Regions from separate parts of the Streptomyces tyrfis genome, predicted to be linked through region 3. Evidence: riboswitches for the same ligand, from Rfam matches in the RefSeq annotation. Region 3 holds a riboswitch; each other region holds the start of a gene.

What was found. A riboswitch is a leader RNA that binds a small molecule or an ion and turns the genes downstream of it on or off. The one in region 3 is predicted to bind cyclic di-AMP.
Region 1: linked by a shared signal. The riboswitch ahead of WA762_RS29655 (transglycosylase family protein) and the one ahead of WA762_RS03145 (M23 family metallopeptidase) in region 3 are both predicted to bind cyclic di-AMP.
Region 2: linked by a shared signal. The riboswitch ahead of WA762_RS05735 (M23 family metallopeptidase) and the one ahead of WA762_RS03145 (M23 family metallopeptidase) in region 3 are both predicted to bind cyclic di-AMP.

The regions. Positions count from the first base shown of each region.
Region 1 covers NZ_JBAGJZ010000051.1:49,276-51,532, forward strand. The annotation lists gene WA762_RS29650 (transglycosylase family protein) at 1-358, shown strand, start outside; cyclic di-AMP (ydaO/yuaA leader) riboswitch at 659-829, shown strand; gene WA762_RS29655 (transglycosylase family protein) at 833-1,582, shown strand; gene eno (phosphopyruvate hydratase) at 1,982-2,257, shown strand, end outside.
Region 2 covers NZ_JBAGJZ010000005.1:110,330-112,586, forward strand. The annotation lists gene WA762_RS05730 (M16 family metallopeptidase) at 1-986, shown strand, start outside; cyclic di-AMP (ydaO/yuaA leader) riboswitch at 1,359-1,526, shown strand; gene WA762_RS05735 (M23 family metallopeptidase) at 1,540-2,257, shown strand, end outside.
Region 3 covers NZ_JBAGJZ010000002.1:245,768-248,024, forward strand. The annotation lists gene WA762_RS03140 (PP2C family protein-serine/threonine phosphatase) at 1-243, shown strand, start outside; cyclic di-AMP (ydaO/yuaA leader) riboswitch at 660-810, shown strand; gene WA762_RS03145 (M23 family metallopeptidase) at 1,050-2,147, shown strand.

The DNA of each region.
Region 1 (2,257 bases), on a different contig from region 3:
GGATTCACTCACCCCCTCGGCTCCGTCCGGGGAGTCCGACGAGGCGTCGGGCGCGGGCGGCAGGCATCGGGGGGCGCCGGCCGCCGAGGAGGGCCGGGGCGACTCGGACGGCGGCCTCGACCGCGAGTCGGGCCGCCACGCCTCGCGCGGCGAGGGCGGGGCGCGCGACGCGGCCGCCCCGGCGGCCGACGACGCGTACACCGTCCGTCCGGGTGACAATCTCTGGGCAATTGCTGACGCACAGAAAGTTCCCGGCGGATGGCCCGCGCTCTACGACGCCAACAAGGATGTCGTGGGCGACGACCCGGACCTCATCCTCCCCGGCCAGAGCCTCGATCTCGGTGTGAACGCCGACTGAGAGGGCCGGTCGACCGGCTGAGGGGGCCTCAAATCCTGGGGTAGTTCAGAGACCTATGTCCGCTTATGTGTAAGTGAGACATGGGTCTCTTTGCGTTCGCTGGCGTGTCGCGTTCGCCGAAGTTGTCCGTGTCCGCTCCGACCTGCGAAAACGACGGTTCCTCAGATGCAAGTACGGGATGATTGTCCGATGTGTCCATCTTTGAATATGAGGGTTATATGTGTTTACGGTCGGAACCGCTCGCACCGCGGGCCCCGTCGACCGTCACGCCGAATCCTGCCGTCGGTCGGAGGGACACAGACGCGTCAAGCGCCGTAGGCAGGAGCGGGGGAACCAGGTAGGCGCCGGCCCGGACCGTCGAAAGACGCGTCAGGACCGGCTTGGGGTGAAGTCGCGCGCTAGGACGCGCGACCGGGCAACTCACTCGCCCGAACCCGACAGCTCACCTCGTAGGCGTCGGTGAGGAGACGTTCCATGCTGTTTTCCGGCAAGGGCAAGCACCGCCGCCCGTCCAAGGCCGTCCGTGTCGCCACGCTCGCCGGTGTCGCCGGCTCCGCCGTCGCCGTTCCGCTGATGGGCGCGACCGGCGCCTCCGCCGCCTCCGTCGCCACCTGGGACGCCGTCGCCCAGTGCGAGTCCGGCGGCAACTGGTCCATCAACACCGGCAACGGCTACTACGGCGGCCTGCAGTTCTCGCAGTCCAGCTGGGCCGCCGCCGGCGGTCTGCAGTACGCCCCCCGCGCCGACCTGGCCACCAAGGCCCAGCAGATCGCCACCGCCGAGCGCCTCCTCGCCATGCAGGGCCCGGGCGCCTGGGGCTGCGCCTCCGCCGGCAACCTGCGCAACGACGGCGTCGACCCGGGCGTCAACACCTCCGCGAAGAAGCAGAGCACCCAGGCGGCTCCGAAGAAGCAGACGCAGCCGAAGCGCCAGTCGGCCCAGGCCCAGCCGCAGCAGGCCGAGCGCGGCCAGGCCCCCGCCTCCCGTTCCGACCGCCCCGCCGCGCCGCAGGCCGAGTCGAAGAAGACCGTCACCACCCCGACCGGCAAGAAGGTCAAGAAGGGCGACGGCGAGTACCAGGTCGCCTCCGGCGACTCGCTCAGCAAGATCGCCGCCGAGCACGGCGTCAAGGGCGGCTGGCAGCGGCTGTTCGAGCTGAACAAGGACATCGTCGAGAACGCCGACCTGATCTACCCGGGTCAGCAGCTCCACCTGACGAAGTAGTCCGGACCCCTCTCCTCTCCGGACTCCCCGGCCCGGCGCGCTCCCCTGCGCGCCGGGCCGGGGTTTCTGCTCGGCGCACGCGCCGCGCGCCGACGCGGCCCCACGCGCCCCGCGCCCGGGTGTGCGCCGCGCCCGAGTACGAAGCGCGGCGCGCCCGGGCGTATGCCGCCCGCGCACGCCGCCGGCGGGCGGCGCTCGTGTGCGGGGCCGCTCGTTCAACTGTTGTAGTTACTGATCTGTAATCTTCTGCCCGTTTGTCCGGAACGTGACCTCTCGGGTCCTTTTTCGTCCCAGGGGGCGGGCGGTCGTCGGGCTGAGCGGGCGGGGCCGGTTAGGCTCTTGTCGCAAGGCCAAAGTGACCCTGCAGAACCAGTGTCATATCCCAGAAGGAGATGCCTCGTGCCGTCCATCGACGTCGTCGTAGCCCGGGAAATCCTCGACTCCCGCGGAAACCCCACGGTCGAGGTCGAGGTCGGCCTCGACGACGGCAGCACGGGCCGTGCTGCCGTGCCGTCCGGCGCCTCCACCGGTGCGTTCGAGGCCATCGAGCTTCGTGACGGCGACCCCAACCGCTACCAGGGCAAGGGCGTCGAGAAGGCCGTCCTCGCCGTGATCGAGCAGATCGGCCCGGAGCTCGTCGGCTACGACGCGACCGAGCAGCGGCTGATCGACCAG
Region 2 (2,257 bases), on a different contig from region 3:
AGATCGAGCGGCTGGTGCGCAACCGGCTCGACGAGATCCCGCACGAGCAGGCCAACCCGGCCCGGCGCGCCGCCAAGCAGCTCTCCAAGGAGCTCTTCCCCGCCACCTCGCGGATGTCGCGACCGCGTCAGGGCACCGAGGAGACGGTGGAGCGGATCGACTCGGCGGCGGTGCGCGCCTTCTTCGACGCCCATGTCCGTCCGTCCGCGGCGACCGCCGTGGTCGTCGGCGACCTGACCGGCATCGATCTGGAGGCCCTGCTCGCCGAGACGCTCGGGGACTGGTCCGGCGACACCGCCGAGCCGCGTCCGGCCCCGCCGATCACGGCCGACGACACCGGTCGCGTGGTCGTCGTGGACCGTCCGGGCGCGGTGCAGACGCAGATGCTGATCGGCCGGATCGGGGCCGACCGGCACGACAGCGTGTGGCCGGCCCAGGTGCTGGGCACGTACTGCCTGGGCGGCACGCTCACCTCGCGGCTGGACCGGGTGCTGCGCGAGGAGAAGGGCTACACCTACGGTGTCCGGGCCTTCGCCCAGGTCATGCGTTCCTCGGCCCCGGACTCCGCCACCGGGGCGACCGGTGCGGCCATGCTCGCGATCAGCGGATCGGTGGACACCGAGTCGACCGGACCGGCGTTGTCGGACCTGTGGACGGTCCTGCGGACGCTGGCGGCCGAGGGGCTCACCGACGAGGAGCGCGAGACCGCGGTGCAGAACCTCGTGGGCGTCGCACCGTTGAAGTTCGAGATGGCGGCCTCGGTCGCCAGCACCCTCGCCGACCAGGTGGAGCAGCATCTTCCGGACGACTACCAGGCCCACCTGTACGCCCGGCTCGCGGAGGCCGGCACGGTCGAGGCGACCGCGGCCGTGGTCAACGCCTTCCCGGTCGACCGGCTGGTGACGATCCTCGTCGGGGACGCGTCCCGGATCCAGGAGCCGGTGCGGGCGCTGGGCATCGGTGAGGTGTCGGTGGTCACCGGCTGACGGCGGCGCCCGGGCGCGCCCGGGGGCGGGGCTCGCCCCGTGCTCCCGCGGCCCCGGTGCGGGCGACGGGGCGGGGAAGCGGGCGCCCGGCCTCGTCCGCGTGCGGGCGGATGCCGTCCCGGCCCCGAGGTACGGGAAAAGGCCTCCTCGACGTGCGCCGGGCGCGGGGCGGCACCCGCCGCGCGGATGTGAGGGGGAGCCCTGTGGGCGATGTCTCGCCGGGCCTTCCCCGAGATCCGTTCCGGCGGCGGGGTTGCCCGTACGCCCTGTGGCATGCGCTACAAAACGGCTTGTGCGTTTGGCGAACGAACAGACAGGCGCATAGCGTCTACCAGGCTGTTCGCCCCTCGTACGTCGCGACCGCGACGCACCGGACAGCCATCGCCGAGTCCCCGCCGGGCATACGCCCGAGGGAGCCGGGGACCCACGCAGTCCCTGGGGTGAATCGGACGTCCGGGTCTTCATGAGGCCGGGACGCCCGTAGGAGACCTTCCTGCTCCGAACCCGTCAGCTAACCCGGTAGGCGAGAAGGAAGGAAAGGACCAGCCACTTCATGGCGTTCACCCGTGCCACCGGGAAGCATCGTGCCCCGAACCGGCTGACGTGCACCGGTGCGAAGATCGCCGGGGTCGCGGCCCTGGCCGCCACCGGCGTCGTCGGAGGCGTCGCCTCTCCGGCTCTGGCCGCGGAGACAGAGGCCCCCGCCGTCGACGAGACCGGACTGAACCAGGTCATCGCCATCGAGGACGTCATCGCCGACCGGATCGACGCCCAGGCCGCGGCTCAGCAGCACCAGGCCGACGTCGCCGAGGCGAAGGCGGCGGCCCAGCGAAAGGCCGAGGCCGAGAAGCGCGCCGCGGCCAGGGCGAAGGCCCGGGCCGAGGAGAAGCGCGCCGCCGAGGCGCGGGCCGCCCGCTCCGCCGAGCGCGCCCGCCTGGGCGCCTTCCGGCTTCCGGTGGCGGGCTCCTACGTCACCACCGGGTACAAGTCCAGCGGTTCGCTCTGGTCCTCCGGAAGCCACTCGGGCATCGACTTCCACGCGGCTTCCGGCAGCTCCGTCGTCGCCATCGGCTCCGGTACGGTCGTCGAGGCCGGCTGGGGCGGCGCGTACGGCAACAACATCGTGCTCCGGATGACGGACGGCACGTACACGCAGTACGGGCACCTCTCCTCGATCGGCGTCCGGGTCGGGCAGAGCGTCCTGGCGGGTCAGCAGATCGGGCTGTCCGGCTCGACCGGCAACTCCACCGGCCCGCACCTGCACTTCGAGG
Region 3 (2,257 bases):
TACACGGACGGGCTCTCCGAGGCGCGGGACGCCGGGGGGATCTTCTATGATCCGGCGGCCCGGCTGCGCGGACGGATCTTCCCCGGGCCGGAGGAGCTGCTGTCCGCGCTGACCGATGACGTGCGGCTGCACACGGGAGGCGTGTCCACCGACGACATGGCCCTTCTCGCGGTCGTGCGTCCGGCGGCGGGGCAGCCGGACCGGCGCAGGACCGTCCGGATCGTCGGGGCCGACCCGGAGTGACCGGGCGGGCGCGGCGTGGCGCGGGCGGTTCGGCCGCGTCGGCCGTGACCGGTTCGCCCGCGCCGGCCGTGGCAGGTTCGCCCGTGCCGCGCCGCGCTGTGGCCGACGCGCCGCGCCGTGAACGCCGCGCCGTACTGCGCCCGGTGCGCCGGCTGTCGCGGCGCCCGGTGCGCCGGCCGCCGCGGTTGCCACGGTGCGTGATCGGGGAACATCTCTCCGCATAACATTTGACGCAACGTCAGAAACGGGGTAGTGGCTGAGGGGTGTTCAACTCGTCTGGGTACGCCCCGAGATATCCCGTAAAGTCCAGGCCAGAGGCGTGAGCGATCAGTGGGAACGGCTTGGAATCGGACCCGGGTGTCTATTAACGTTCGATAACGCAGCGCGGTCGTCCCAGCCGTCGCCAGAGGCGGCACCGTGCGCGTGCGCCGAATCCCGAGAGGGAACCGGGGAACCATCACCTTGGGGTGAATCGGACATTCGTGTCTCGTGAGAGGCGCGGGTCCGTAGGAGACCTTCCTGCTCCGAACCCGTCAGCTAACCCGGTAGGCGAGAAGGAAGGAAAGGAGTGCGCCCCCGTGGCGTCCAACCAGCCTGCCCCCGAGGCCCCCGTCCGGCTCGACTCCGCATTCGGCCCCGGCCACGGCGCCGACTTCGGCCCCGGTCATGGCGCGGATTCCGCTTACTGCACGGATTCCGGATATGGCACGGTCCCCGGTTACGGCATGGATTCCGGTTATGGCATGGATCCCGGTTACGACTCCGCCCCCGGTGTCGTCTACGGCTCCGACCACGGGACGATCGGGATGGCGGCGGTGACCGCTCCCGGACACGGCTCCGACGGCGTCGTGGATCATGGGGCCGGACCGGACGCGTTCTCCGCCGCGGGCCTGCCCGTCGGGGAGTTCGGCGTCGACGGCGACCGCGGTCCCGAGCGCGCCTGGGGGGAGTGGAACCCCACCGAGGAGTCCGTCCGCCCGGTACGCGGCAAGCACCGGGTCGCCAAGCAGCGCAACGGACTGGCCCGCAGCTCCGCGGTGCTCGGGGTCGGCGTCATCGCGGCGGTCGGCGCGGGCGGCATGGCCACCGCGCAGAGCAAGCCCCCGGTCTCCATCTCCCTCCCCGACTCCATCGCGGACAACCTGCCGGACGCCTCGTCCCTGCCCGGAGTGGGCTCCCTCCTCCCCGGCTCGTCCGAGGACGACAAAGCCGGGACCACCGACCCGCTCACCACCGCCGGCATCACCACCGCCGAGGCCGAGCAGGGCGCGACCGACGCGGGCGAGGCGCTCCGCGCCCGCATCCTCCAGCAGGCCGAGCAGCAGCAGTCCGCCGCCGACGCCGAGGCCCGTGAGGCCCAGGAGAAGGCCGCCGCGGAGAAGGCCGCCGCCGAGGCCAAGAAGCAGCAGGACGAGGCCGAGGCCAAGGCCGCCGCCGAGAAGAAGAAGGCGGAGGAGGAGGCCAAGAAGAAGGCCGAGGCCCTCCGGCTGGCCAAGCTCGCCGCCAGCTACGCCATCCCGACCAGCTCGTACACCCTCACCTCGACCTTCGGCCAGGCCGGCACGATGTGGGCCTCCGGCCACCACACCGGCCTCGACTTCGCGGCCCCGACGGGCACCCCGCTCAAGGCCATCCACGGAGGCACCGTCAAGTCGGCGGGCTGGTCCGGCTCGTACGGCTACCGCACGGTGCTGGAGCTGGAGGACGGCACGGAGCTGTGGTACTGCCACCAGTCGTCCATCGGCGTCAGCGTCGGTCAGAAGGTCTCCACCGGTGAGACCATCGGCCGGGTCGGCGCGACCGGCAATGTGACGGGCCCGCACCTGCACCTGGAGGTTCACGCCTCCGACGGCACGGGCGTCGACCCGATGACCTGGCTGCGGAGCAAGGGCCTCAACCCCTGAACCGGAGCAAGGGCCTCGCCCCCGGACACGGGGGCTTCAGCCCCTGAGCCCGGAGCCTTGGCCCTGAGCCCGGAGCCCTGAGCCCGGAGCCTTGGCCCTGAGCCCTGAGC